Regions from separate parts of the Paenibacillus sp. GD4 genome, predicted to be linked through region 3. Evidence: predicted binding sites of a transcription regulator. Region 3 holds the regulator's gene; each other region holds the start of a gene.
What was found. Region 3 encodes Rex, which represses fermentation and respiration genes when NADH is low (regulators of the CRP and FNR family bind a similar motif). Its sites were predicted from a motif close to TTGTGAAATATTTCACAA; they were not measured.
Positions count from the first base shown of each region.

Region 1 (8,275 bases), 560 kb from region 3:
TTCGTCCATGTCTACGACAACCAAGGAATCTCCTCAAGCCGGGCAACAAACGTGCGGGTCGAAGCAGGAGTCCGCTATGAAGCAGACGCCGACAATGACGTCCGCTGCCGCTGCAGCCCCAACCGCTAAGTCGGCCCCGGCAGCTGCTGCGCAAACAAACACGTCGGCAGCTCCGTCTGCTTCAACAACAGCAGCATTACCTGCCCCGTCTGCGACGCAAACGAAGTCGACAGCTTCCGCTTTGCCTGCCCAGCTTCAGATGGCTGAAGCCAAACAAGCGGCAACCCAGGCTGCGTCGGCGCAGCAGCTGGCTCGGCAGGCGCAGCAGCAGGCACAGCAAGCGCAGCAGCAGGCATTAGTGGCTTCGCAGGTCTCGCAGCAAGCATCCATGGCAAGCGCAGCGGCGAGTGCATCGGTTGCTAAGCAGCCCGCGGCTGTAACGAACATCAACACCGAACAGCTGGCTCAGCAAGTGCAGCAGGAAGCGGATCAAGTGCTTCAGCACGCACAGCAAATGATGCATCAAGCGCAGCAGGCGTCCCAGCTTGTACAGCAAATGCAGCAATGCGCTCAAGAAGCGAAGCAGCAGCAATATATTGCTGCACAGCAGCTTGCCCAAGCGGAGCAGGAATTGTACGGGGCGCAGCAGAAGGTGGAGGCGGCCGTGCAGGCTACCCAGCAGGCGAATCAGCTGGAGAAGTCAAGCAATGAACAGCTTTTACAGGCACAGCAGCAGCTGCAGCAGGTAGAGCAGCAATGTCATTTTTCGTAGATTATCCGAAGAAAAACCGTCGGGGCTTAGGCACCGGCGGTTTTTTTAAACAAAAGGATGGCAATCGTAAGGATGATAATCATAAGCGATGTCCCAAGATTTCTCCCGCGGCTGTTGCGCTTCCTCCCAGCGCCTGAGAACCTTTGAGTTCCATGCTCCTGTTTCTACCCTTTCCAAAAGCTCATAAACGGTGACATGCTCATCTTGGCGGATCAGCTTTTGATCCTTTAAAGGCAAGGTGGACACCAGCGTTGCAAAATATTCCAACGACATCGACCAGCATTTCATTTCCTCTACCGATCTGTCGATTCTTCCTAAGTATCCGATTTCCGATTTATGACTGGTACATAGACCGTTTTTATGAAATTCACAAGTACGACAACCCAAGTTCAGTTCCATTTACATCAAACTCCAGACCTATATTTTATATGAATCATTATACCTAGGGGACTGGAAAAAGACTGTGGAGTATTTCACAAAAACATGGATTCTGTAAAACTTTTTTTCATGCGATATCGGGAGGCGCGATACTTTGTTACGAATTGGTGACCAATGGAGCAGGATGAAAAATTCATGCTACAATAAGGATTACTAGGGAAAACCCGTAAAGAGAGGTGTCTGCTTCGTGATTCAACTGCTGTTGATTATCGTAGTGCTTGGTATTTTGTTTAGTATGGCGTTTCTTCGATTTTTCCAAGGGTACAAGGGGCAGGGGGCGCTTTGGTCCGTACTGTTTGCTGCCGGCATGGTGGCCTTTTATTGGTCCATTGCTGCGGGGATTCTAGTGATAGAGGAATAGGCGGAAATTCGACAAAAAACAAAAGGACGTGCCCGGGTGCATCGGGATCACGTCCTTTTTGCTATATTAACACTTCACTTCAGCGCCTTTTCTTGAATACCAATACCAGCATACTGCAATACTTACGGCATAATACACGATGAAAATATAGAGCGCTGTGTTCGCCGAGCCGGTCGTATCAAGGGACCAACCGAAGATTTTCGGAATAAAGTATGCCCCGTAAGCAGCCAATGCCGCGATCAAGCCCATGACGGAGCTGGCTTGCTTCCCTTCAAAGATGAAAGGCACCATGCGGAACGTAGATCCGTTGGCAATCCCCGTACCGGCGAATAAAATCAGGAACATCAGCAGGAATCCTGTAAATTGATGCGTGTTTAAGAATAGGACGACGCCGGCCGTTGCTGCAACCATTACGATGGTTGTCCAGAAGGTGACCTTCGCTCCGCTGTTGAGCTTATCGGAGATATAACCGCCTACCGGGCGAAGCGCTGCCCCGACCAGTGGCCCAAGGAAAGCGAGCTGTGCCGCATTGATCTCAGGAAATTCGGAGCGGATGAGCAGCGGAAAGGCGGCCCCGTAACCGATGAAGGACCCGAAGCACATCACATACAGCCATGTCATCACCCAGGTATGCTTGTGCTTCAGAACAGCCAGCTGTTCCTTCACGCTTTGGCCCGAGTTCGGTAAACTATCCATGCCGAAGATTGCCAAAAGGGTTGCCAAGATAATGGGAATAACCCATACGAAAGCTGCATTTTGCAGGAAAATCTCCGATCCGTTCTTCATGATCTGCGGACCGCCTGTCATCGCTCCGATGAAGCCGACGCCTATGATGAGCGGTGTTACGAATTGTACGACACTAACTCCTAGATTTCCGATGCCCACGTTGATTCCATTCGCCGTCCCTTTCTTGGCTTTAGGGAAGAACGGGTTAATGTTTGCGGTGGAGGAGGACAAGCAGCCGCCGCCCAGTCCGCATAATGCGGCAAGCAAAGCAAGCACAGAGAACGGAGTGTCAGGGTTCTGAACGGCCCAACCGATTCCGACCGCCGGTATCAGCAGCAGGGATGTACTGATAATGGTCCATTTTTTGCCGCCGAGCAATCCGGGCATAAAGGTATAGAAGAGACGGAAGGTAGCTCCCGTCAAGCCGGGAAGAGCAGCAAGGGTAAACAGCTCGTTCTTGCTGAGCTGAAAGCCTACATCATTAAGCCTTGTAGCGACAACAGACCAGATTTGCCATACGATAAACGCCAGGATCAAACAAAATACGGAGATTAGCAGGTTTCGATTAGCAACCTTCCTGCCTGTTTTCTCCCAAAATACAATGTTTTCCGGATTCCAATCAGCAATACGTGCCATACGTAATGACCTCCTCGATTTGTATGGACACATTGTATCAACGCTTACAAAACCACGATGTTAAATAAATCACAGGTCCAATGTAAAAAAAAGGATGCCCGGACTTTGTGATAAAAAGCACAGCTAACGATGGCCGGCAGAGCTACAATGAAATCAGAAACAAACGCAAAGCCAGCAAGCATAGGAGGTCGTTTGTCCATGAAAACCGCTGTCCCATGGAAGGAACCGTTGTCTGAGCCCGCTCATCCTACGGAGCTGTATCATGCCATTAAGCAGCTAATAGAAGAGCATGAGCAATTAAAGCTGTTAATTCAAGCCTTGGAAGAGAAGGCTCGTCAAGCTGCATTATCCCGCGATACGGAGGAACAGCTTAAAGCCTTGCGCGATCTAAAGGCCGATACGGTGCAATTTATGTCCCAAATGAACCGGCATTCCTCTTGGGAGGAGCAGGTATTATACCCGTTCCTTCATGAATATTTCGATCTAAGCATGGGCCCGTCTATGGTTCCTTCCTTCTGGGTATTGGAGAAAGACCACGACTTGGCGGAGGCCTATATGGATTCCTTCATCGACGCTGTGGAAGACCTGGCTTCCCCTGGAGACCGGCGGCAGCTGCAAAGTGTAGCGGAGCATCTGCTTCAGGCCTGCCGGATCTTGAGCGGACACCTCGCTATGGAGGAACAGCTGGTTTATCCTTTGTCTGACCAAGTATTGACGGACGTAGACTATTTCTTCTCTTAAGGAGCTGATTGCCATGAGTATGATCATTCACGGGAAACAATTGGAGGTAACCCCTGCCCTAAAGGAATACATCGAACGTAAGATGGGAGCGCTGCAGGAGTGGTTCGAGGAGCCAGTTGAGATTCATGTGACCCTATCGATCCTAGGTCATAGGCATCAGCAAGTTGTTGAGGTGACCATACCGTATCATGGCATGGTGTATCGAGCCGAAGAAAAGCAGCAGGACATGTACGCTTCGATCGACCTCGTGGCCGACAAGCTGGAGCGCCGTCTGCGTAAATATAAAGAAAAGGTCCAGCGAAAGCTTCGCGGTAGGGGCAGCCTCCGGACGCAGCCGGTCCAGTCCGAAACGGTACGTGCCGTTGCATTAGAGGAGGAAGAGGATTTCGAGCTGCTTCGCGTTAAAAAAATTAACCTCAAGCCTGTGGATGTGCAGGAGGCGATTCTGGAGATGAATCTGCTGGACCATAGCTTCCATCTGTTCCACAACAAAGATACGAATCGTATGGAGGTTGTTTATCGACGCAACGACGGTTCGTACGGATTGATTACAACCTAGTAAACGGCTTCACAAAGGGGGCTGTCCCAAAAGTAGCGAAAAATCTACTTAAAGGGACAGCCCCTTTTATACAACCCCGAATTTCGTGAAAAAATGGCCGGACAGGGTTCATTCTTGCCCGGCTATATGTCTTTTTTGCTCCGTGGTTACCACCTTAAGCAAATTGTGGGCAAGTGAAAGCCACCCGACCTCCAGGCTTACTTTTGGTAAGCCGCGAAGCAGGAACCTCCGGAATCCCCGGTTATTTTTCATTTGCCCAAACACACTTTCCACTTCGATCATTCGTTGAACCGAGAGCTTGCGTCCATCTTCGCTTCTTAATTTTTCTCTAGCCACTTTTTTGTAGCGAAGATACTCCATGCTGACCCTTATTTCGCGGCTGCGTTCAGACTTGGTGCATTTCTCTTTGAACGGACACCCCCCACAGTTTTCACTTCGGTAGATCCGCAATTTGACCCCGTACCCACTATCAGTCTTGTTCTTGCTCTCCTTAATAAAATGTAGTGTTCTTCCGTTTGGGCATACCCAGATGTCTTTGTCCTCGTTGTACGTCCAGTTTTCTAAGCGGGATACGTCGTTTCGCCATGCCCTTGATACTTCCTTATGAAAGGAATTGTATTTCACAAGCGCTTCCATGTTTTCTTTCTCTAGATACGCATAGTTTTCCTCACCACCGTAACCGGCATCGGCGATGACGGTTTTAGGAAGACGACCAAGCGTCTCTTTTACCTTGTTAAGATGCGGGATAAGGCAACGCGTATCTGTCGGGCGCTGGTGGAGGGAGTAACCTACGATGAATTGGTTCTCTGTGCCGACTTGTACGTTGTAGCCGGGCTTGAGTTGACCGTTGCCCATGTGGTCTTCCTTCATTCTCATAAACGTGGCATCTGGATCCGTTTTACTGAAACTGTTTCGTTCGCCAAGGATCTCAAGCTGAGTTTCGTACTTCTGCTGGCGGGGAACAAAATCCTTACGCAGTTGCCGTACCGCTTTCTTTACCGTTTTGTTCTTTGGTTCACTCTTCAGTTTGGCTTCTAGCTTCGTTAAAGCCGCCTCCATGCTCTCGCTTGTTAGGTCGGTGTCTCCGCCCAGCTCGAGCAGGTCCTTGCCGTTGTGCTCTTTATCTTCCTGAATCTCCTGCTGTTCAATCTCAATAAAAAGCTGCTTCACTTTCTCTTCCAGCCTGGCTTTCTGCTTCTTTACTGTCTTTCCCCAGACAAACGTATACCGGTTTGCATTTGCTTCGATCTTGGTACCGTCAACAAAGTAGTTCTCCAGCTTGATATATCCCTCGGCCATTAGCAGCTCCAGCATTCCTGCAAAAATCTTCTCGAGCTGCTCCTTCATCCGCTCGGAGCGAAACCGATTGATGGTCCGGAAGTCCGGCTGTTGGCGACCTGCCAGCCACATGAAAGGGATATTCTCACGCACGGCCTTGGCAATCTGTCTAGAGGAGTAGATACGTTGAGAATAAGCATACACAATGATTTTAGTAAGCATTTTAGGGTGATAGCTATCCCGACCGCCTCCGGGATACGCAGCTGTAAACAAGCTGTCGTCCAAACGATTGATGAAGCTATTAATAACTCGCGCTACGTGACGTGGTGGGATGTCCATTTCCAAATCCATTGGCAGACACAGTTGATCCATGGTATATTGAATAAACAAAGAAACCTCTCCTTTCAATGGTTGCTCGACACTTCCATTTTACCAAGGATTGGTTTCTTTTTGTTTTACAAAATTGAGAAAAAGGGGCAGTCCCTCAGTCACCTATGGTGACTTTTGGGACAGCCCCTTCTTTTTTTGTCTCCATTTGTAGGAAAATCCCGTATTCCCAAATTTGCAGTGATCTTAATCATAGTTGCTCCCTTATGGAATGTGGTCTAATAACAGCAGACAAAGGAACAAAGGAGAATGAACAATGGACCGAGCGTTCGCATCGAAATATGCAAGGATGATGTTCATGACGGTTTGCGGGCTGATTCTGCTCATGTATATTGGCTCCCGCATGTTTACTCATATTGACTTGGCCTTATACGGGTATATGGTCGGTACGGTGGTTTTTATCGGAGGGTTCTTCTACCGGTTCATCGCTTGGGCGGAGCGGCCGCCGACGAAGCTGATCCTAAAGAAAGGGATGAAGCTGCTGTTCCGCAAAAGCACACCGCAAACCTCGGTGGAGCACCTGGTGACCTACCGGTTTATTTGGAACCGGAGCTGGTATCGATGGACTCAGCACGTGCTGCTCGGCTGGGGCTGTATCCTGTCCTGCTTCGTAACGTTCCCATTGGTATTCGGCTGGATGTATTTTACCATGTCGGATAACGGCCTCTATACCGTCGTATTCTTCGGAATCGACCTGATGAAGGTAAAGGCCGACGGCATCATCGCCTTTCTCTTTTACAACGCGCTTAATATTACAGCCATGATGGTGATAGCCGGTGTAGCCATGGCGCTGTACCGCAGATTGAAACATATGCAGGCGCGTGCGGAGCAGTCGTTTGTTTATGACTTCCTGCCGCTGTATCTCCTATTATTCATTAGCATCACAGGGCTTATGCTGACCTTCAGCAACGTATTCCTGCACGGCTTCGGCCATCCGGTCATGTCTCTCATTCATCAATGGTCTGTCATTATTACATTGATCTATCTACCCTTTGGCAAGCTGGCGCACATTCCGTTCCGTCCGATGAGTGTGCTTGCGCGGAACTATCGCGAGCACTACGGCGCGCAGCAGATGAAATCCTGTAAGGTGTGCGGCAGCGGCTTCGTCTCGGGAGAGCAATCGGAGGACGTGATTTCCGTGCTGAAGCAGAATGATATCGAGTTCCAAACGCCGGAGGGACACCATCTCGCAGAGCTGTGTCTGCCTTGCCGTCGCAAGTATCGAATCGCCCGCTTCAGCGGGATTCCAACCCACGAAATCCGTCATAAGGAGGCGAATCAGAATGCCAAAGGATAAATTTTTTAAAGACATCGAGAACAAGACGCATCCAGGTGAAAAATTAATCCCGACGCATTGCTCCTATTGCGGTATGCAGTGCGGGATGAACCTGAGAGTCAATACGCATACGAATCAAATCATCGGGGTGGAGCCGAGATACGAATGGCCGGTTACCCTAGGTAAAATGTGCCCTAAGGGAGTCACCGCTTATCAGCAAACCAACCACAAGGACAGGCTGCTCAGGCCGTTAATCCGGGATAACGCGGCGTTAAAAGGGACGAAGGACGGCTTCCGTGAAGCAAGCTGGGAGGAAGCTTACGATCTGATCGCCCGACGCTTTCTGGAGCTTCAAGGAAGCTACGGCAAGGATTCGTTATCCGTATTCAGCGGCGTCTCCATGACGAATGAAAAATGCTACCTAACCGGTAAATTCGCCCGGGTCGCTCTGCAGACCCGTTATATCGATTACAACGGACGCTATTGCATGTCCAGTGCGGCGGCGGGATTCATGCGTTCTTTCGGCGTGGATCGGGGGTCGACTCTGCCATGGACCGACCTGCACGAAACGGACTGCTTATTCATCGCCGGCAGCAACACGGCGGAATGCCATCCCACCTCCATGTTCCGCATATGGGAGGTTCAAAACCGGGGCGGTTACCTGATTGTAGCGGATCCGCGGGAAACCCCCATCGCACGGCGCGCTGATGTTCATCTTGACCTTCGCCCCGGCACGGATTTGGCCCTGGCCAACTGTATGGTCCATCTCCTCATTCAGAACGGCCATATCGATGAAAGCTTCGTGAAGGAGCATACGAACGGCTTCGAGGACATGGCGGAGGTGGTTAAGGAATTCACGGCTGAATATACGAGCGAGATTACGGGTGTAGCCCCGGAGAAGCTTATAAGAGCTGCCGAAATCTACGGCAAGGCTCCAAACGCCGTTGTCATGTTTGCCCGCGGCATCGAGCAGCAGCATAAGGGCTCGGATAACGTGTCCGCTTATACGAATATGGCGCTCGTTACCGGCAAAATCGGCAGGCCGAAGTCCGGCGTAGCAACCTTCACGGGCCAAGGCAACGGCCAAGGGGGCCGTGAGCA
Region 1 covers NZ_JAVCYK010000001.1:1,120,285-1,128,559, reverse strand. Annotated here, with positions in the region: gene RAC89_RS05420 (hypothetical protein) at 8-772, shown strand; gene RAC89_RS05415 (hypothetical protein) at 818-1,171, opposite strand; gene RAC89_RS05410 (hypothetical protein) at 1,398-1,571, shown strand; gene RAC89_RS05405 (MFS transporter) at 1,638-2,933, opposite strand; gene RAC89_RS05400 (hemerythrin domain-containing protein) at 3,132-3,674, shown strand; gene hpf (ribosome hibernation-promoting factor, HPF/YfiA family) at 3,688-4,233, shown strand; gene RAC89_RS05390 (IS1182 family transposase) at 4,342-5,901, opposite strand; gene RAC89_RS05385 (hypothetical protein) at 6,155-7,195, shown strand; gene RAC89_RS05380 (molybdopterin oxidoreductase family protein) at 7,182-8,275, shown strand, end outside.
Region 1: a site for Rex is predicted at 2,991-3,008, ahead of RAC89_RS05400 (hemerythrin domain-containing protein). Genes of this name have one in related genera too.

Region 2 (8,275 bases), 2.3 Mb from region 3:
GAACATCGGCATTTTCATCAGCGTCATGCCTTTGGTTCTCATTTTCAGAATCGTCACGATAAAGTTAATCCCGGTCATCAGCGTACCGATCCCCGCAATCTGCAGGGCGACGGCATAATAGTTGTTTCCTATACCCGGACTGAATTCCTTGCCCGCCAGCGGGAAATAGGAAGTCCAGCCTGCATCCGGCGAGCCGCCGATGACGAAGCTGAGGTTAAACAGCATCGCTCCGCTGAAGAAGAGCCAGAAGCTCAGAGCGTTCAACTGAGGGAAGGCTACGTCCCGTGCGCCGATCTGCAGCGGAATGACCACGTTCATAAGACCGATCAGGAACGGCATCGCCATGAACAGAATCATGATGACACCATGCGTGGTGAATATCTCGTTATAGTGCTGCGCATCCAGGAACGTCATATCCGGACGCGAGGTTTGGGCCTTCATCAGGAGGCCGTCGACGCCGCCGCGGAAAAACATGAGCACGGCGGACAGTATATACATGATACCGATTTTTTTATGGTCAACGGTGGTCAGCCACTCTCTCCAAAGCCACTTCCACTTCCGAAGATAAGTGACGCCTCCAACGATGCCGAGCATGGTTAATGCAATGGCGATTTGGGAGCCTAAGATCAGCGGATCTCCCGTGATGAAGAATTCATTCCATTTAATGCCCATGGTGCTCACCCCCAGCAGATTTCTCGGTTACGGCAGGCTTCGTCGCCGGTGCAGCTGGCGTTGTCTGCGCAGGCTGGTTAGACGATTCCGTGCCTTTATTTTTGTAGTTGTCTTCCTCTTCGAAAATCTTTCCTTTATACCCATGACCGCTTTGGTACAGCTCCGGGTTGGTGTACGACTTCGAGTCCGGATCCGCATGGTTCACCCAAGCCAGATGCGTGTTGGAGAACGTCATCCGTCCGAGATGCGTCGGCTTCAGAAGCTCCTCGTACTTCTCTTCGGTCAGCTTCGGTGCGGTACGGCCTACCTCGGCTACCCATGCGTCCCAATCCTTCTGCGTCTGCGACAGCACCTCAAACTCCATATCCGCATAGCCGCGGCCGTTGAAATTCGTGTTGCGTCCCATGTAAGACCCCGGATGGTCGGCGACGAGGTACATCTGCGTCTCCATCTTGCCCATCGTATACTTCTGTCCGCCGAGTGCCGGAACCCAGAAGGACTGCATCGTGCTGGCCGAAGTCAGCTTGAACAGCACCGGCGTATCCTCGGGAATGTTGACATAGTTGACGGTCTCGATACCCTGCTCCGGGTAGCTGAAGATCCATTTCCAGTCGGCCGAGGTGACGTGAATCGTAATCGGCTTCTTCTCCTCATAGCCCTTCGGAACACCTTCGAGGTCGTATAAGCTCTTGACCGTCGGGATCGTCAAGGCAATGATGATGAGAATCGGAATCGCCGTCCAGACGATCTCCAGAAGCAGGCTGCCTTCTTCATTAGGAGGCTCATAGTCCTTATTCTCCGGCTTCTCCCGATACTTCCACACAATGTAACCGAACAATCCGAACACCACGACAACAACCAGCAGCATCCAGACGAGCGACCAGTTGATCAGGTCGAGGATGTTTCGCGCCACCGGACCCTGCGGGTTGAAGACGACCATGTCCGGTACGCAGCCGCCAAGCAGCAGGACCAGGATCAGCGACAGCGGCAATGCAATTAGCCTAATTTTACTCATGAGGTAAGCACTCCCTTCACAAAAAAGACACACATTGAGAAAATATTCACAATCTGTTCAAGGTTGTTGTGATTTATTTCACTTATGGATCCATAATAGCATGACGTCTCTTCGGAAGTTGTTACAGATCGGTTAAAACTGTGACAAATCTCGTAAGGTAAACTTAACCCAAACCCTCGGCTGCGAATCGCTTGCCCGGTATTGATGTGCTGCTGCGGTTTCGGGTATACTTTGGGCTAATCAATCATCTTGAAGGATGTGGGCGAAGGTGTCCGAAGAATTATTGAAAAAGCTGAAGTATAAAACAGGACGAGCCCTGGTCATCGGCTCTGTTCCGGAGGGCTTTGATCTCGGGATCGAAGCGGATCGTACGGCGGACGGGACGTATGAATTCGTCATGCTGTTCGTAGCAGACAGCTCGGAGGTACGGGAGCAATTCCCTCGGGCGCTCGCATTTTTAAAGGAGGATGCGGTATTCTGGGTAACCTATCCGAAGCAATCCTCGAAGGTGAAGACGGACATTAACCGCGACTCGCTGTGGAAGCTGGCGGATGAAATCTCCGACTACCGTCCGGTCAGCAATGTGGCAGTGGACGAGAAATGGTCGGCGCTTCGCTTCCGGCATAAGGATAAGGTGAAGAAGTAGGCCAGGTGATGCGGCAGGGATGAGGAAGGCGGACGGCCTTCTGACTCCCTGCTTTTTTTTGTTACGCTGCAGTGGATTAGAGGACGTCCGGGCTCCATATACATAGGATGGAGGTCCGGCAAATGTCGCTTTGGCGTGCAAGCAGGGAAATGCCGGCCGCTGTAGAATAACTGTAGCAGGAATGAAGTGTGAAGGGGAGAATGGCTTCGTGAAAGCGATCACAGTACAGGATTTGGTTACCCGTTTTACATTAGAGGTGCTGACAGGGGCGGAGGAGCTCCACCGCACGATTGAGAAGCCGCGAGCTTACCGGCCGGGGCTGGAATTTGTCGGCTACTTCGATTTCTTCTCTCATGCGCATGTTCAGGTGCTGGGCAGAAAGGAAATCAACTACCTCCATAAGCTAAGTGAAGAAGAGCGCAACGAGCGCATCGGCAACATCGTGAAATACCATCCGCCCTGCTTTGTGGTGACCCGCAATCAGGAAGGCTTGAAATATTTAATGAAATATTGCGAGGAGGAACGTATTCCGCTGCTTCGTACCGGGGAAGCGACCTATAAATTTCTGGATCTGCTGGATACGTTCATGGCCAAGGCGATGGCGCCGGAAATTGCCGTTCACGGCGTATGCGTCAACGTCTCCGGTATCGGGATTCTTCTGCGGGGCAAATCCGGCGTCGGTAAGAGCGAAACCGCTCACACGCTGATTCGGCGCGGGCATCGCCTCGTTGCCGATGATCTGGTCGTGTTGAAGAAGATCAGCCCGGAAACCATTCTCGGGACCCACAATGGTACGAGCAAGGAGTTTCTGGCTCTGCGAAGTATTGGGCTGATCAATGTGTCCCGGTTGTACGGACGCAAGGCGTTCCAGGACGAAACCCGTATCGTACTGGACATTGAACTCACCAAGTGGGAAGAGAACGCGCTGAATAACGATTTGGAGCTTGAACCGAAGTTCACCGAATATATGGATGTCCAAATCCCGCACATGCAAATTCAGCTGCAGCCGGGGAGAGACGTAGCAGGACTTGTTGAGGCGGCGGCGAACAACTGGTATCTCCGTCAGCAGGGCTACAGTGCCGTAGAGGATTTCATGAAGCGGCTGGAAGGCGAAAGCCGGTAAATGGCGGGCAGGGTTAAGGCGCTGGGGATCCGGGCGGGCTGGATTCTCATATACGGGCTCTTGTACTTTTTGATCTACGGCGCGTTCACATTCCTTAGCGGGTTTGCCATCGTTCCTAACGAGCCGGACTTTCTTTATCGCTGGCCTTCGCTGTCCGATACGGGTGTCCTGCTGCTCCTGCTGCTTTATAGCTCGGTCATTGCAATATTATTCGGATGGCTTGGTACCCGGGTCTCTCAGATCGCATCGCAGCACCCGGCATGGCTTCCGGCGGCAGGGTCCTTGCTCGTTCCGGCGCTTGGGCTGGTCATCTGGACCGCCACATTCTTCAGTCTCCGTGGTTCCCAGACGGGAATCGGCAGTATGGAATGGCTGCTGTTTACTTTGTATAACATTTGGATGCTGCCTTTGATGGACACGCTTCAGTACTACGTTACGGATGCAACACGGATGAAATATATCGGCGCGCTGGTATCGCTGCTCCCTACGGCGGCTTTTCTGGCAGGGATCCGGCTTCACCGCCAGCCATGGAGGCCGGCCCGGAAACGGCAGGCTTACAGGCTGGGGGCAGGGGCGGCTGCTGCTATCGTTCTCATCATTGTGCTGACCGGCATACTGCCTAAAGGGACGTTGTTCACTTGGAAAACGTACCCTACTGTAGACGGCGCCACCGCGGCCATTCCTTTCGGCAAGCTCATGCTGAGCGAGCTGACGGGCACGAATCGGGCGCACGCCGACCGGGCGCTTCGCTTCTATACCTCGCATGAGGCTTATGTGAACCTCATCGAGAAGCGCGCCGACCTCATCCTCGTCTCCGGTCCGTCGAAGGAGGAGCTGGCCCTGGCCGAGCAGAACGGGGTGAAGCTGAAGCTGACCCCGATCGGGAAGGACGCTTTCATTTTTCTCGTGCATAAGGAAAATCCGGTGAGCAATCTTTCCTTGAAGCAGATCCAGGATATCTATACAGGCGATGCGGATAACTGGAAGCAGCTGGGCGGAGAGGACAGCGCCATCACAGCCTTCCAGCGGGAAGCGAATTCCGGCAGCCAAACCTTCATGGAAAATAAGGTCATGAAGGGACTCACGATGGCGAATCCTCCGATGGACCGCAAGGTCACCGGAATGGGCGGGCTGATGGATGCGGTAGCGGATTATAAAAATTCGAAGCATGCGATCGGCTATACGTTCTATTATTTTGCCAATGAGATGCATCGGCGTGAGGAAGTAAAGTTCCTCGCGCTGGAGGGAATTGAGCCGAATAAGGACAACATCCGCTCGGAGAAGTATCCTCTGACGGCTCCGCTGTATGCCGTAACCAGAGAAGGAGAGCCGGAGGACGGCGCGGTCGGCCGATTGCTGGCATGGCTGCAGAGCAGCGAAGGGGCGCGGCTGATCGAGCGCGGCGGCTTCGTGCCGATCCGGCCTTAGGCGAACTCGTGCATAGGACCTCTGCCGTGAGCGCATAGTAGTAACGGTTATGCATCTACTTCACCGGCACAGGAGGAACGATATCCATGGCATCGAGCAGAAATCATCAGGGAGCACACGGCATCGGGCAGGCAGAAGAGCAGCTGAATCAGCAGGCGCAAGCGGCCGCGGAGATTCAGGGGCAGAACGAAACGGATCAGGAAATTCTGGCTGCGGCGAACGAACAGGATTCGGAGCTGGATGAGATCATCGAATCGTAAGTGAATGCTACAGGAACGGGCACTGACCTTGGTAGAGGGTCAGTGCTTTTTTGTGCTACGATGGGGGGAAGAGAGGTGAGACAGGTATGCGGGACTACTTGCGTAAAGCGTATGAGAGCTGGATCGATTATCCGCGTCGGGAAGGAAGCAGGCTCGCCGGAGGAGAGTACCGAATCGTGCGGTTTCTAGGTGCGGGCAGCTACGGGCTGACGTATCTGTGCGAGCATAGAACCACTGGGGAGCAGGCCGTCGTGAAGCAGGCGAAACCGAGCAAGGGGAGGCTGGGAGCGGAGCTGCTTCAGCGGGAGGCGGAGGTTATGGCGCTTATGAACCACCCGCGTATCCCTAAGCTTGTCGGGACGGTCGCGGCAGGGAAGCATGTCTATCTCATCATGGAGTACGTAGAAGGGGATACGGTAGAGGATCTGATTTTCGAGCGGGGCCTCAACTTTACGGAGCGGACGTCTCTGCAAGTCCTTCGGGAGCTGATGGACATAGTAGCTTATGTACATGGCCAAGGGTTCGTTCATTTGGATATCCGCATTCCCAATGTGATTTGGAAGGGAAACGATCTGCATCTGATCGATTTCGGACTGGCGAAGCGGATCGGTGCGCATTTCGTGCCGGAGCGAGGGATGGACGAGGAGCTCGTGCGACGCCGGACTCCGACGCTTTCGAGCGACTACTACGCGTTAGGCCATTTTCTGCTGTACCTGCTGTATTCCTCCTACCCCAGCGCGGATTCGGATACACAGGAGAGCGCTTCGGAGGGAGACGATTGGGAAAAGGAGCTTGCGCTCTCGGCAGGAACGACGTCCTTGCTGCGCAAGCTCCTCCAAAGAGATGCTCCCTATGATTGTGACAAGACGCTTCTTCAGGACCTGAGGCAATCGATTCAGGAGCTGGAATAACGGCCGTACTTGTTTTTGTAATGACGGTGTCCTTGACGGTAGCCGTAGCTCTTATGCACGTCGGAAGACGAGTGCTTTTTGTACATCGGCTTGTGCTGATAATGCCCTTGCTTGGAGTGAAGCAGAGAGGATAGTAACTTTCTGAGCAGATGCTTGATCATAACGTGGCCTCCTCCGATTCGAACTGGATTTACATTATATGTACGGTTTGACGCTCCTGAGGTTTCAGGAAAGCTGCTTCGCATAGCAGAGGATAACCTTGGGAAAGCTGGTAGGAGGGGGCGAATTGGTATGTTTGGTAAAGAGCGGTTACAGCATATCAGCAGCTATGCCGGAAAGCTGCTGCGGCAGAAATTCGGGCGCGGACCGGATCAAATCTTCGCTTATGCCGGAGATCGATTCCTCATTTTATACATACAGCATTTTTTGTCTCCCATGGAGGAAGTGCTGCTGCGGCAAGGACATGAGGACACAGTTGACGTTGCCCGGACGAAGATCGTCTCTACCCTTCTGGAGGAGCTTCGTGGCGTCATCCAGGTGACGCTGGAAAGGGACGTTGTCCATTGTTACCATGACTGGAACTATAGCTCTAATCATGGGATGATGGCGGCCGTATTCCATCAGGAGATTGCGCCTCCCTTAGAGGCACCGGCAATGGTCGAGGGAGCAGGCCAGGGGGCTTTGGAGCTGGAAGTGGCCAGAATCAGTTCACTGGTACAGAAGGTACCCGAGCGGATCGAAACGTACCGTTTGCATCCCGATGTCTATGTAATCATACGTACAGGTATTCTGATTACGCTTGAGAAAGCTTTGATCAAGAAAGGGTTTGAGGCGGAGCTTCTGGTTACCAAGGATGAGCTGGAGAAAACGTATTTTCGCCGCGACGGCAGCTTGCAGGAGCTGTTCGGCCGGGAAATGAAGGATATTTTCGTGGATTGGCTGCTTAAGGAAGATCAGAGCTTGATGTGCATTGTCCTGAAGTAGGACGAGAGCTGCCTGCAATTTACTGGCCGTTAAGGCGGGCTGAACGGTTTACAGGAAAGGCGGCTCCTTTATATAATAAGAGCTATATTCGTTTGCCCGCGGTTCATTATAGAGAAAGGGATAGGATGCCTTTTCTTGGAAAATCATCAGGCGGGGGAGCGACCATGCAGGAGTTGACAAATCAAGGGACGACGGGCTCATCGGCCCAGCAGGCCCAGCAATTGATTGCCAGCTATACGGGCAAGCTGCTGCGGGATACCTTCGGCAAAGGCCCGGAGTCAGTCTATGTTTCCTTGGGACAAACCTTCTTTACGATTTATTTGCGGAATTTCCTCTCTCCCTCCGAACGGGTACTGCTGGATCAGGATCATGACAGGATCATTCATCAGATGCGGGATAAGCTGATGGATAACATCATTCCCGAGATTAGCACGTATATGAGTATCGTAACGGGAGTAAAGCCGAGGGAATTTTATTACGATTGGAATTTAAATAATCGCTCGGGCATGATAATGGGAATGACCTCGGAGCCATTTCCCGACACGCCCCCGCCGATCGAGCAGTACGAAGGCAAGGAAGGTCTGGAGGTTGAGGTTGTAAAGATCAGCCAGCAGGCCCAGAAGGCGCCGGAGGAAATCTACTCCTGCGAAATCAATCCCAGAACGCTTGTCGTGCTGCGCAACGGGATTCTGGTGCGAATTGAGAAGGAGCTCATTCGGCTGGGACACGGAGATTTACTTCGGACGGTGAAGCGATATCTGGAGAAGGGCTACATGCACAATAACAGTGCGTTTGAATCGCTTCTTCAAAAAAGAGTCATCGACTCCTTTGTCGATTGGAACTATCAGCTGGACAAGAGCATGATGGTTTTCGTTTTGAATCCAAAACATCCACCCGGTGGCAATGTGCTGGACATGGTTGACATGAGCCAGTCATAAACCGAAATGGAAAGCGGACGCAGTTCGCTTTCCATTTCGGTTTTTTTCATTTTTACATCAACAGGAGGAAGTAATACATCATGAACCGTAATCGTATGTCCCCTTTAAGCGAGCAGTTGAGGGCTTTAGGAACGGAGTCTGCCGCGGCTTTTTCTATGGATCTTCTGGATCTTGTGAACCGCCTGCAACTGTACGATGAACTCGCTCCGGCGGCCTATACGGAAATCGGCCGAGCGCTGCTTGAGGTGAAGAAGCTGACGAAGGACATTCCTTCCGAGGAGCTTGTTATGTCAGCTGA
Region 2 covers NZ_JAVCYK010000001.1:2,879,046-2,887,320, forward strand. Annotated here, with positions in the region: gene qoxB (cytochrome aa3 quinol oxidase subunit I) at 1-672, opposite strand, end outside; gene qoxA (cytochrome aa3 quinol oxidase subunit II) at 662-1,687, opposite strand; gene RAC89_RS13590 (hypothetical protein) at 1,956-2,333, shown strand; gene hprK (HPr(Ser) kinase/phosphatase) at 2,542-3,456, shown strand; gene RAC89_RS13600 (PstS family phosphate ABC transporter substrate-binding protein) at 3,457-4,884, shown strand; gene RAC89_RS13605 (hypothetical protein) at 4,971-5,144, shown strand; gene RAC89_RS13610 (serine/threonine protein kinase) at 5,231-6,055, shown strand; gene RAC89_RS13615 (hypothetical protein) at 6,040-6,216, opposite strand; gene RAC89_RS13620 (Na-translocating system protein MpsC family protein) at 6,347-7,039, shown strand; gene RAC89_RS13625 (Na-translocating system protein MpsC family protein) at 7,204-7,977, shown strand; gene RAC89_RS13630 (hypothetical protein) at 8,058-8,275, shown strand, end outside.
Region 2: a site for Rex is predicted at 1,722-1,739, ahead of qoxA (cytochrome aa3 quinol oxidase subunit II). Genes of this name have one in related genera too.

Region 3 (8,275 bases):
ATTTAGGAATTGAGCTTCATTATCATGGGCTCTCCGGTACGCTGCTATGGCTCTATAAGGATGCGCGTACAGGACAGCTCTCCCTGCTCAAGCAGAAGCTGGCCCGATTCGAGAAGGATATTACGCAGAAATGGTGCTCGATGATAGAGGAAATCGTTCCGAGGCTTATCGCTTTGAAGGAGCAGTGGGATGAGCTGACCGAGGTTCTTTATCAGCTGCTGGCGTCCCGAAGCGATGCTTCGCAAACCGAAGGCAATACGATGGTGCTTCGGCTGAGAAAGGACAGCTTGCCGAACGGCTGGGATAAGCTGATGGTTATGGAAGAGAATATGCAGCTTCATTTTACTGAGGTGAACAAGAAGCTGGATCGTCTACTTACGGAGGTTAAGGAGCTGCAGGATGAGTATGACGCCGCAAGCCTTGTGACGGACTTAAGCGGAACCGTGAAACAGCTGCTTCGACACAAAGATGCGCTGCACTTTTTCATGACCATGGCAGATGAGAATTATGTATACTGGCTCGAAGCGGGTCATTATAATAAAGCGCGTTCGCTTCAGCTGAGCAGCGTGCCGATGGATGTCAGCAGTCTGCTGAAGCAGTACTTCTTCGATGCAAAGGAAAGTGTTGTGATGACCTCAGCAACGCTCTCCGTCGGTAAGTCCTTTGACTATACCTGCGAGCAGCTTGGACTGCAGACTCAGGACGACAATAAGCTGGTGACCGTACAGCTGCCGTCTCCGTTTAATTACCGTGAGCAAGCCCTGGTGGTTATTCCGCGGGATTTTCCAAGTATTCGGGGCAACGTTGGGGAGAAGGAGTTTGTGGACAAGCTGATTTTATCCCTTGCGGAGGTCGCACTTGAGACCAAGGGACGCATGCTGGTGCTGTTTACCTCCAACCGGATGCTGAAGGCAGCTCACGCCGGACTTAAGGATATGCTTTCTCCCTTCGGCATTCAGGTGCTGGGACAAGGCGTAGACAGCAGCAACCGAAGCAAGCTGACACGGATGTTCCAAAATCACCCCGCAAGCGTATTGCTCGGCACCAGCAGCTTCTGGGAAGGGGTTGACATTCCGGGGAATGCGTTAAGCTGCCTGGCCATTGTCAGGCTTCCCTTTCAGCCTCCGAATCATCCGCTGGTGGAAGCGAAAACGGAAAACCTCAAGAAGCTTGGCCAAAACCCGTTTATGAAGCTTTCCGTACCGCAAGCGGTCATTCGCTTCAAGCAGGGCTTCGGCCGGTTGGTTCGAACGGCCTCCGACCGCGGCATCGTGCTGGTGTATGATACCCGCGTGATCGATACGAACTACGGCAAATATTTTTTATATTCACTGCCGGGCCCCAAAATAGAGCATATGAACACCAGTCAGCTCGTACCGAGAATTAAGCAGTGGATGGGTGAGAAGGAACAATGAAAACACCGAAAATTTCGGAAGCGGTCGTACGTCGGCTGCCGATCTATTTACGATTTCTAAATGAATTAAGCAAAAATCATGTTCAAACGGTATCCTCGCAGGATCTGGGACAAAAGCTTGACTTAAATCCTGCGCAAATCCGGAAGGATCTTGCCTATTTCGGTGAGTTCGGAAAAAAAGGGATCGGTTACGACGTCGATTACCTCATTGAAAAAATTCGACAAATTCTGAAGTTGGATAAAGTTATCCCCGTAGGGCTTGTAGGAGCGGGAAACCTGGGGAGAGCCCTCTGCAATTATAATGCCTACTTGAAAGACAATATGAAAATTGTAGCGGTGTTTGACGCGCATGATTCGAAGGTTGGGGAATCCATAAACAACCTGAAGGTGAAGCCTATGAAAGAGCTGAAGACAACAGTTGAGGCTCACCGCATTCGTATAGGGATCATCACTGTTCCGGCCGTTGAGGCACAACAGGTGGCGAACCAGTTTGTTGAGGCCGGGGTAGAGGCGATTCTGAACTTTGCTCCGATTATCATCAAGGTTCCCGCCGACGTTCGTGTCCATCATGCGGATTTCACAACGGAGCTGCAAAGCTTGGCTTACTATTTGGAGGATGAAGCAGATAAATAAGATGGGAATGCAAAAGCCCGGTCACTTAAGAGTGGCCGGGCTTGTCTTATTACGAAAAGACGAAAACAACTTTGTACAACAGGAAGGCGAGAATCATACTAATCGGGATCGTAATGATCCATGTCATGACCATTCGTGTTACGGTTGCCCACTTCACGTCATGGAACCTCAAGACGGCTCCAGAGCCGATAATGGAGGAGGAAATAACATGAGTCGTAGAAAGCGGCATTCCCATGGCCGTAGAAGTCTGGATCACAATCGATGAGTTCAAATCGGAAGCAAAGCCGTTGATCGGTTCGATCTTTAACAGCTTACGGCTCATCGTTTTGATAATTCTCCAGCCGCCGATGGAGGTCCCAAGCCCCATCGCGGTCGCGGCGGCAAGCTTAACCCACAAAGGCACATCCAGCGAGCTTTGGTATTGCAGCGCGACTAAACCGAATACGATGATACCCATTGCCTTCTGTGCGTCATTCCCGCCATGGGAGAAGGAGAGAAGTCCGGCGGAAAGGATTTGGAAGAACCGAAAGGTTCGATTGAGCTTGGATCTGGAATTATTACCGGATACAAGTACAATTCTCTTAATGATCCACATAATGATAAATCCTGTAGCAAAAGCCACGATCGGGGACAGGATCAAGATCACGATGATCTCCTTAAAGCCTGCCCAGTTGACCGACTGCATTCCGGCGCCGGAGATGACCGCACCTGCCAGGGAGCCGATTAAGGTATGTGACGAAGAGGAAGGAATCCCATAGTACCAAGTGAGCAGATTCCATATAATCGCGGAAAGCAGAGCGGCGATAACGATATAAACTCCATTTTCGATCGTAGCCGGGTTGGCAATTTTACCGCCTACGGTTTTCGCAACCTCCGATGAATAAATGGCGCCGACAAAGTTTAGGACGGCAGCGTAAATGACAGCGAATCGGGGAGATAACGCCCGGGTTGAGATGGACGTAGCAATGGCATTGGCCGTATCGTGAAACCCGTTGATGAAGTCAAAGAGCAGGGCAAGGGCAACGATAACGATAATTAAGGTTAACATGATTTCCTCCTACTTTTACTGTAGCGCATTCCCGCGGCTTGAGCTTAGGAATAACGGAGTACGACGCTATCCAGAATATTGGCGACGTCCTCGCAAGCATCGGTTGTTTGCTCCAGGCGCTCATACAGCTCTTTCAATTTGAAATCATGATAAGGATCCGTCGGGTTTTTGAAGATGTCGCGAATACCCTCCCGCATAAGGCGGTCCCCTTCGTTCTCCAAGCTGTTGATCTTGACGGTGTGCTCCGTAATTTGCATATATTTCTTCTTCGCAAGGAGCTTAAAGGCATCCAGGATGTGCTGGCAGCTGGCAACGATGACAGCAGAAAACTCCTGCATATATTTATCGGAAACATGCAGGTCCATATAATCGAAACGGGCAATAGTTGCCTCGATGCCGTCAAGCACATCGTCTACCTTGGAGGTAAGCTCAAGGATATCCTCACGGTCGAGCGGAGTTATGAAAACCTTGTTCAGACCCTTGAAGATGGTGTGCGTAATTTCATCGCCCTGATGCTCAAGATCACGCAATTGCGGGTAGTACGTTGCGGGGGACTCGTTGCCCATAACTGCTGTGCGGAACATTTGAGCTGCGTGAAGCGTGTTCTCTGCCGCTTTGATGAGAAGAAGCAGGAAATCCGTGTCGTTCTTTTTGGTGAAAAGCATGGGATGAAAATCCTCCTTAGGGATGGAAATATATATTGATTAACAAAAGCTTAACAATATCGTTCGAGTTATGTAGACAAGAATCCTCAAATTTACACAAAATTAAAAATAACATAGGTGGAAGGGGCAATGCAATCTTAGTTTATCCAAAATATGATATGTGCATGAAAAGAGAATCATTATTCGAAAGTTTGTAATAAGTTGATTTTGCCCCTGTAAAGTTGTACAGTGAAATCGATATGCTCAAAAGCAAGGGGAAGGATAGATACCAATGGCAAAAACGATCATTACCAATGGAACCTTTATTACTATGAATGAAGAGACACCGATTCTCCAAGGATGCCTAATAATGGAAGACAATCGGATCTCTTACATCGGAACGAATGCCCCTGAACCGATAAATACATACGACCACGTGATAGACGGAAAGGGGAAACTGTTCCTGCCGGGCCTGGTGAATACCCATTGCCATGCCGCCATGTCTTTGCTTAGAGGATATGGTGATGATATGGCTCTGCAAGTATGGCTGGAAGAAAAGATGTGGCCGATGGAGGGACAATTCACGGCGCATGACGTACGAACCGGCACAATGCTGTCCATCCTTGAAATGGTAAAAAGCGGCACTACCACCTTCGTAGACATGTACGACCATATGAATGAAGTCGCGAAGAGCGTTGAAGAAACGGGAATGAGGGCTGTCCTCACCCGCGGCGTCATCGGGCTGTGTCCTCCTGAAGTGCAGGACGCCAAGCTAAAGGAAGCGGTACAGTTCGCCAAAGATTGGAACGGACTGGCAGGAGGACGTATCACGACCATGATGTCGCCTCATGCGCCATATACGTGCCCTCCCGATTACATTGAGCGTATCGTAGCTGCTGCTCACGAGCTTAATCTTCCGATCCATACGCATATGTCCGAAACAGCAAGGGAAGTGCAGGGGAATGTGGATCAGTACGGACTACGGCCGGTAGCCCATCTCGAAAAGCTGGGAGTATTCACTAGGCCGACTCTGGTAGCCCACGGCGTACATTTGACCGATGAAGAAATCAATGTTTTGGCCAAATACGATGTGAGAGTGTCCCACAATCCTAACAGCAACCTGAAGCTGGCCAGCGGCATTGCCCGTGTACCGGAGCTGCAGCGCGCAGGAGTGCTGGTGTCCCTGGGCACGGACAGCTCGGCGAGCAATAATAACCTGGATATGTTCGAGGAAATTCGCTTGGCTGCTCTTCTGCATAAGGGAGTCACAGGTGATCCGGTTGCAGTGCCTGCTTCCGCCGCACTGCGCATGGGCACGCTTGATGGTGCACGTTCGATCTGGTTGAACGATGTAGGGGCGCTGCAGCCCGGCATGAAAGCGGACATGATCGCCGTAGATATCGAGCAGGCTCATTATTATCCAAGGACGAATTACATTTCTCATGTCGTGTACGCAGGCAGCGGCAAAGATGTAACTGATGTGTGGGTGGACGGCAAGCAAATTATGCGCAAGGGCGAATGCTTGACGATTGATGAGGAAAAGGTTTTGTTTGAAGCACAGCGCTGCTTTGAGCGGTTGACGGGAGCTTCCTCGTAAGCCGAACGAACGGCGGCCGGAGGAGGTAAGCAAGTTGATTGCAAAACGTTGGAAGTGGATCGCATTGATAGTGGTCGCGGCCTCGCTTGGCATATTTTTAAGTGCAAAAATGTTCACCGGCATTATGGAGCCGGAATGGTCGGTCCAGCGGACAGCCGTTCAACAAGCTTATGAGAAAACGATTCTTGCACAAGCTGACAAAGTAGAACGGTTTGTCGGAGACCAAATTTATACGGTGATACAAGGAAAGGACAAAATCGGGCAGCCCGTTATCGTCTGGGTATCGGAAACCGATATCCGTACCGAAATGGCTTCCTCCGGTATCACGTCGGAGCAGGCGAAGCAAGGGCTGCTTTCCCAGCAGCCGGATGCCGAAATCCTGCGTATTCAACCGGGTATTCTGGACGGACAGCCGGTGTGGGAAGTGTTCTACAAACGCGAGCCTGAGGGAGAGAAGGAAAAGCACTATTATACGTACTATAAGTTCACGGATGGTTCTCTGATCGATACATGGAGGCTCAATATCCAATAAGGGAGGGAATGGGGGGTGAAGCGTCACGCTGTTGTTGCTGTCATCAGTTTGCTGTTATTGTTAGGCTGTCAGCAGGGGAGAGAGCTTTCACCTGCCGTCCTGCCTGATAAAGCGATGCCACCGAAAGGGAATGAGGCATTGCCTCCGGATAAAGCTCAGCTTGATGAGCAAAAGCCGCGAGCTTCAAACAAGCAGCCTTTTCGCTTTATTGTGATGGGGGACAGCCGCGGCGGCATCGGCGATGCTATTAATGAAGCTACACTGCGCCGGCTGCTGCAGCAGCTCAAGACGCTTCAGCCTCAGCCTTCGTTTATATTGTTTACCGGAGATCAAATCAAAGGGAGCAACGTGGATACGGAGCTCGCAGAATGGAAGAATATCGTCGATGATTATTATCCGGTCCATTTGTATTACCCTACCTTAGGCAATCATGATGATGACGAAGAATTATTCAGTAAGCACTTCGCTTATTTGCCTAACGAACAGCTGGAAGGCTATCGGAAATCGGTGTATTCATTTGACTACCAGGATGCACGTTTCATTGTGCTCAATTCCAATCGGACGAATGAGAAAAAGCAGTATATTATTGATGACAAGCAGCTGGCTTACTTGGACGATCGTCTTCAAACAAGCGACAAATCCTATGATTTCGTAATATTTCACGTTCCGGCCTACCCTGCCAGTGCCCATTTCGGAAAATCTCTAGATGCGGATCCCGATCGGCGCGATGCTTTGTGGGGCTTGCTTGACCGCTATCAGGTTACGGCGGCTATGGTCGGTCATGAGCACAATTACAATCGGCGGACGGTAGACGGCTCCTTTAACCAGCAGTTCAAGCATTCCATTTATCAGCTGACGGTAGGAGGAGCGGGAGCACCGCTTTATTCAACGGTAAAAGATAAGAAAAATGTGATTGCCGGGCCGAACCCGGTGTATCATTATATGGTGGTTGACATTGGTGCAGGAAAAGCTGAATTTAACGTATATGATGCGGACAATAAGTCCATCGATCGCTTCAGCGTATCCGCGCGGGCAAAGGAATGAGGCTGGGCAAGCTTCCACACATTACATCCGCATATGTGATAGATCATGTGCTATACTCTGAGTATAGCATTTTTTGTTGCGTATAAAGATGTTTATCTAAAATATATTCGTAGAAAGGGGGACGTTAGCTTATGAAGTTACGTCTCTTACCTGTTATATTGAGTGTTGTCGTGTCAGCCAGCGTATTGTTCGGCGGATATTTCGCATATCAAAGTGTTGCCATGGAGAACCCGCTGCAAAATGTGGTTACCAGCATTCCGGGAGTGGAGCTTGTCCAAATGAACTTGAGCGGAACGAAGGCGGAATTGGAGCTGAAGCTGGCTTCCGATACGAGTCTGCGTGATGTATATCAACAGATTCAGAAGCAGGGGGCATCCGTCATTGGAGATAAGCAGCTGCTCGTCACAATTGCCGGCGATTCTTCGCCGCGGCTGGAGCAATGGTGGTCCTCGGCCTTGTTTGAGGTTGCGCAGGCCATGGAAACGAAGCAATATGCGAATATTCCGAAATCGCTGCAAGCAAAAGCGGAGTCGTCCGGGGATGGACTGACCGTCTCTACGGAGATGGATGACAAGTATGTATATGTCACATTGAAAGACGGTGAATCCAGCAAACATATCATGCTTCCTCGGACACCGGCAAAAATGGGGGTGTGGCCGAATGAGTAAATATGGTAAAGAAATTTTACTGGGATCGATACCGGTTTTGATTTTGTTTCTTGTATTCCTTGGGGTGAATGTCATTCCCCTTGTATTTATGTCTGCGATTTTAGGTACGTTTCTCTATATGAACCGCGCACGCAGCGGGATGAATGTCGGCTCGGAACGGAAAACCCGCAGCAAGCAGCCCAGCTTCCTGACGTTCGAGGATATCGGCGGTCAGGACAGGGCGAAGCGGGAGCTTCAAGAGGCGCTCGATTTCCTCATCCGGGCTGAGGACATCAAGAAGCTCGGAATTCGTCCTATGAAGGGGATCTTGCTTACTGGACCTCCGGGGACGGGGAAGACGTTGATGGCCAAAGCTGCAGCGCATTACACGAATTCTGTGTTCCTGGCGGCTTCCGGTTCCGAATTCGTCGAGATGTACGTCGGTGTAGGCGCGAGCCGAGTCCGCGATTTATTTAAGGAAGCACGTGCGAAGGCAATTAAGGAAAACAAAGAAAGTGCGATTGTTTTCATTGACGAAATTGATGTGATTGGCGGTCAGCGGGCCGGAGGCCAGCAGCGTGAATACGATCAGACCTTGAACCAGCTTCTTACGGAAATGGACGGTATTCATACGAGCGAAAATCCGCGCGTGTTGATCATGGCCGCTACGAACCGTAAAGAAATGCTGGACAGCGCTTTGCTTCGTCCAGGACGCT
Region 3 covers NZ_JAVCYK010000001.1:560,752-569,026, reverse strand. Annotated here, with positions in the region: gene dinG (ATP-dependent DNA helicase DinG) at 1-1,415, shown strand, start outside; gene RAC89_RS02530 (redox-sensing transcriptional repressor Rex) at 1,412-2,047, shown strand; gene RAC89_RS02525 (inorganic phosphate transporter) at 2,097-3,095, opposite strand; gene RAC89_RS02520 (DUF47 domain-containing protein) at 3,140-3,760, opposite strand; gene RAC89_RS02515 (amidohydrolase) at 4,032-5,336, shown strand; gene RAC89_RS02510 (cell wall elongation regulator TseB-like domain-containing protein) at 5,371-5,868, shown strand; gene RAC89_RS02505 (metallophosphoesterase family protein) at 5,884-6,912, shown strand; gene RAC89_RS02500 (hypothetical protein) at 7,044-7,580, shown strand; gene RAC89_RS02495 (AAA family ATPase) at 7,573-8,275, shown strand, end outside.